DNA from 2 places in the Absiella sp. AM09-50 genome. Region 2 is predicted to be linked to the other one. Evidence: a T-box and tRNA genes for the amino acid it is inferred to sense, from the RefSeq annotation. Region 2 holds a T-box; the other holds one or more tRNA genes.
What was found. A T-box is a leader RNA that pairs with one kind of tRNA and senses whether it is charged. The one in region 2 lies ahead of trpS (tryptophan--tRNA ligase), so its partner is inferred to be a tRNA-Trp.
Positions count from the first base shown of each region.

Region 1 (2,417 bases), on a different contig from region 2:
GTTATACAACAGACGATGTTAAACGTTTAAAGGAAATCAACTGTTATCGAAAACTTGATATTGAAATTCAAAAGATCAAAGAAATACTTGAATATCCCGAAAGAAAGCATCAGATTCTATCACAGATCTATGAAGAAAAACAAAAAGAGCAGCTGGAATATGATGCTCGTCTAAAGCTGCTTCGTCAATTGATTGATGAAAAAACAGATGATTATGAAAATATAGAAGAGAAAGTCGATTATTTAAATATTGCCCATGCGCTCAAAGATATGGTGCCTGGCAGTTTTGGAGATTACCTTTTCTATCATTTCCAGCCATATCTTCAAATCAAACTGGAAAGTGAAGAACAAAAAGATGCCTATCGTAACATATTAGCCTTTTGTGATCGTACAAATATAAAAATCCCATGGAATTATCGTTTCGCCTTATTTATTCAAAAGAAAACCAATACCAGTTTAGAAAAACAAACACTAGCGATGGATCAAAAACTGCAAAGCATGCTACATCCTACAGAAGAAGAATATGAAAAAGCGAAGTCCATGATGATTAAACAGGCAAAACTAAGAAAACACTGGTTTATAAAATACCAGCCGGCAATGATAATGCATCGCAAGTTCATGAAACGATTACAGGATAGTGGCTATAATGATATTTTTATTCCAAATATGATACGTTTAAGTCCCTCATACAAAGAATATTATGACGCATTAAAAGCTTTTAATGATCGAATCTGTAGAGATACAGGTGTCCATTATGACGCAAATTACAATTTAGTTCTATAAAGCCAATCTTATGATTGGTTTTTTCATACAAAAAAAACTGCCCAGCATTGAGCAGTTAATTATCAGCAATTAGATTAAGCTAACGTTAGAAGCCTGATCTCCACGATCACCTGATACGATATCAAAGCTTACTTTCTGACCTTCTTCTAAAGTTTTATATCCTTCGATATTTAATTTAGAATAGTGAACAAAAATATCTTTTCCTGTATCACATGTGATAAATCCGTATCCTTTGTCTGCATTAAACCATTTTACTTTACCTGTACTCATTTTAGTACCTCCTATAAATTTAATAAGAAGCCCTCTAGGTATAAAAAATCACATATAAATGTAGATTGTTAAGCCTGAGATATAATTACAATCAACATTACATGTGAATCATAGTTATTTTGCTTTTTATTACTTATTCAGTATAACACAGATTCCACTAAAGGCAAGCTTTATTTTCAAATCTTTTATGTACGCAACAATGGACGTCCGCTGTCGTACAAAAAAAGTCCTCTCTACAAGGACTTATCTGTTTCATCTGGCAGGGGTAGAGAGGATCGAACTCCCATCAGCGGTTTTGGAGACCGTTATACTACCATTGTACTATACCCCTAGTTTTTCTGCCTTTTTATATTACCATAGATTAAAAAATATGGCAACAAAAATTTTATTTTTTTATCGTAATTCGTCCATTTTTGTTTCATAATAAAGAGGGCTTCTTATCTAACATTCAGATATGCTAACATATAATTTTTTACAGGAGGTACGTGGTCATGAACAAAACATCCATCAAAATGTTGCTTTATATTCTGTTTGCACTTTTATATATTGCTAATAGCGTCTATCTGACACAGATCAGTGGATTATTCATCCACAGTGCAATCGTATGGAATCTTTTTTTAGCTGTACTTCCCCTATTATGTTCCATCATTTACACACATACTGCCTCACATCATCAAGTTATTCACATTCTATCCTTCATCGCCTGGCTTTTATTATTCCCAAATGCCCCTTATATGATCACAGATTTCATTCATCTTGCACCGCTTAGTTTTTATGAATTTACTGCAACAGGTAGTATCTATCTTCAAAATATTTTTACCTGGATACAATTATTACATATTGCACTTGGTGTTTTTATCGGCGTGCTTACAGGATTTAAAAGCCTATCAATCATTCACGATGATTTCAAAAAAAGATTTCCTACCTATGTTGTAGCTATCTTAATGGTATTTATATTTTTATCCACTGGCTATGGTGTATTCTTGGGGCGCTTTCTTCGTCTAAACTCCTGGGATATTCTTCATCCTATCACACTTTTCTTACAAATCATTTCACAAACCAATCTTTTTGCCATTTTATTTTCCATTACTTTTGCGATTTTCCTTGGTATACTATATACCTTCTACCGCTCACTTTCCCAAAAGAAAAATCCTCAATGTGAGGACTCTTCTATAATCTGATATTGTTGTGTATGAAGATTGATGAGAACCTTTATCCCATTATCATACGTAATAGTTTGTACCTGATAATCGCCTTCCACAAAGCTGTGATTGATCATCGCGCAATGTGCTACTTTCTTTTGTAAATCACAAACAATCTGGCTTCTTCTGATTTTCTCATCCAAAGTAAGCTGCTCATACATTT
Region 1 covers NZ_QVFI01000043.1:7,605-10,021, forward strand. The annotation lists gene DW114_RS19975 (MerR family transcriptional regulator) at 1-782, shown strand, start outside; gene DW114_RS19980 (cold-shock protein) at 852-1,052, opposite strand; tRNA gene DW114_RS19985 (tRNA-Trp) at 1,310-1,383, opposite strand; gene DW114_RS19990 (DUF1361 domain-containing protein) at 1,544-2,233, shown strand; gene DW114_RS19995 (DUF5696 domain-containing protein) at 2,206-2,417, opposite strand, start outside.
Region 1: it encodes a tRNA-Trp, which carries the amino acid that the T-box ahead of trpS (tryptophan--tRNA ligase) is inferred to sense. The anticodon was not compared.

Region 2 (2,417 bases):
GTTATGACATTACAGGATTTAAGTTATAAAGATGCGATTATTATCGGCGCATTCCAATTGATTGCGGCGATATTTCCTGGAACATCAAGAAGTGGCGCTACAATTTTAGGCGGATTGATGATTGGTGTCAGCCGTACAATCGCTGCAGAATTTACATTCTTCTTGGCAATTCCAGTAATGTTTGGCGCTAGTTTATTGAAAATAGTAAAATTTGGATTGGCATTCAAAGGATCTGAAATTGCAATTCTTTTGACAGGTATGATCGTAGCATTTATCGTTTCTATTCTTGTGATTCGTTTCTTAATGAGCTATATTAAAAAACACGATTTCAAGGTATTTGGATGGTATCGTATTGTATTAGGTATTATCGTACTTGGCTGTTTCTTCTTTCATGTTATTTAATGATTATAAAAAAGCTTTCTGTATTTATTTCAATATGACAGAAAGCTTTTTGTATACGTAAATCAGAAAATTTCTAATCCAACTTTTTTCTTTACTTTATTTACTTTTTTCCTAGCGATATATCTGGCTTTTTCATCGCCTTCTTTGATTACTTTTTCAATCAGACCACTGGAAATGATTTCTTTATACTTATTTTGAAGCTCTGTTAAGAAATCAAATACACACTGTCCAACTTCTTTTTTGAAGTCGCCATAACCTTTTCCATCATAACGAGCAACAATACTTTCGATAGATTCACCACTTAAACTTGATAAAATTGTTAGAAGATTAGAAATACCTGGCTGATTTTCAGGATCATATTGGATAATACCAATGGAATCAGTTACAGCAGACATGATTTTCTTACGCGCTACACTAGGCTCGTCTAACAAATCAATCGTTCCTTTAGGATTGGCGTCAGATTTACTCATTTTCTTAGTAGGATCCTGTAAAGAATAAACCTTAGCACCAACTTTTTCAACCAATGGTTCAGGAACCACAAAGGTATCTCCATAACGATTATTAAAACGTTCAGCTAGATTACGTGTTAATTCCACATGCTGCTTCTGATCCACACCAACAGGTACATAATCTGCATCATATAATAAAATATCCGCAGCCATTAAAGAAGGATAAGTAAACAAGCCGGCAGTAATACCCGTTTCACCTTTGGCAGTTTTATCCTTATATTGCGTCATACGCTGTAATTCTCCCATATAAGAATTACATGTCATGATCCATCCAAGTTCTGCATGTTCATGCACATCACTCTGTAAGAAAATCGTCACACGTTCAGGATCTAAACCACAAGCGATGTATAAAGCAATTAAATCTTTTGTATTGCGTTTTAATTCCGCTTTCTCCTGTGGGACTGTGATGGCATGCATATTTGCGATAAAAATATACATTTCATAATCATTCTGATAATTCACAAAATTTCGAATTGCACCGATATAATTACCAAGTGTCAATCGACCAGTCGGCTTAATGCCGCTCAACATACGTTTCATTGTATTCCTCCTTATAAATAAAAAAAGCACCAACGAAGGGACGCTTTTCTCTTACGTGGTACCACCCAACTTACTTTCCTTAGAAAGTCACTTCTCGATAACGGCGAGTAACCGATCATACGATCCACTCCAAAGTCCCAATTCAAAATATAAACCGTACTGATTTACACCAACCATCAGCTCTCTATACCAGCATTTATATTTCTACTAAATCTTTATCCTCGTGGTTTCCTTTATTATCATACTATTTCAAATTTCAATTGACAAGTCATTTTCAAGAAAATTCATCCAATCCAAAAAAAATACTTTCAATCAATACCACTATCCTATATAATATACATAGATGAAATGAAGGAGGTTCTCATATGATCATTTTATATACATCTCCGGGTTGTGCTAGCTGTCGCAAGGCGAAACAATGGTTGAAAGACAATGATATGAAATTCATTGAAAAGAATATTTTTACAACTTTATTAAAAGAAGACGAAATCAAATATCTTTTACAGCGAAGTGAAAATGGTACTGAGGATTTAATCAGTACACGTTCTAAAGCATTCCAGGAACTGAATCGCAGTTTAGATGATTTCTCAATCAAAGAGTTGGTGGAATTGATTCAGAAAAATCCTAGTATTCTGAAACGACCAATTATGATTAGTGAAAAAAGCTTTGTTGTTGGATATGATGATGACGAAATTACAACTTTGGTACCACCACAGTTGAGAGTTGTTGCGGCTAAGGCATGTAATCCATCCTGTGCAAATTATCCAATCTGTGGCAAAGTAAGAGAAAATAGTGAAAATGCAGCAAACTAAGCTGCATTTTTTATAAAAGGCAATGTAAGCATTTACATAAAATTTTATGAAAAAAAACGAAAAAAAGATAAAAAAAGCGTTGACAGGAGAAAGGATGTTTGGTATTATATACGAGCGCTGAACGAGGCGCAGGAAACGAAAAACATTTCGGTCT
Region 2 covers NZ_QVFI01000004.1:5,003-7,419, reverse strand. The annotation lists gene DW114_RS05065 (undecaprenyl-diphosphate phosphatase) at 1-402, shown strand, start outside; gene trpS (tryptophan--tRNA ligase) at 465-1,451, opposite strand; T-box leader at 1,485-1,682, opposite strand; gene DW114_RS05055 (Spx/MgsR family RNA polymerase-binding regulatory protein) at 1,817-2,263, shown strand.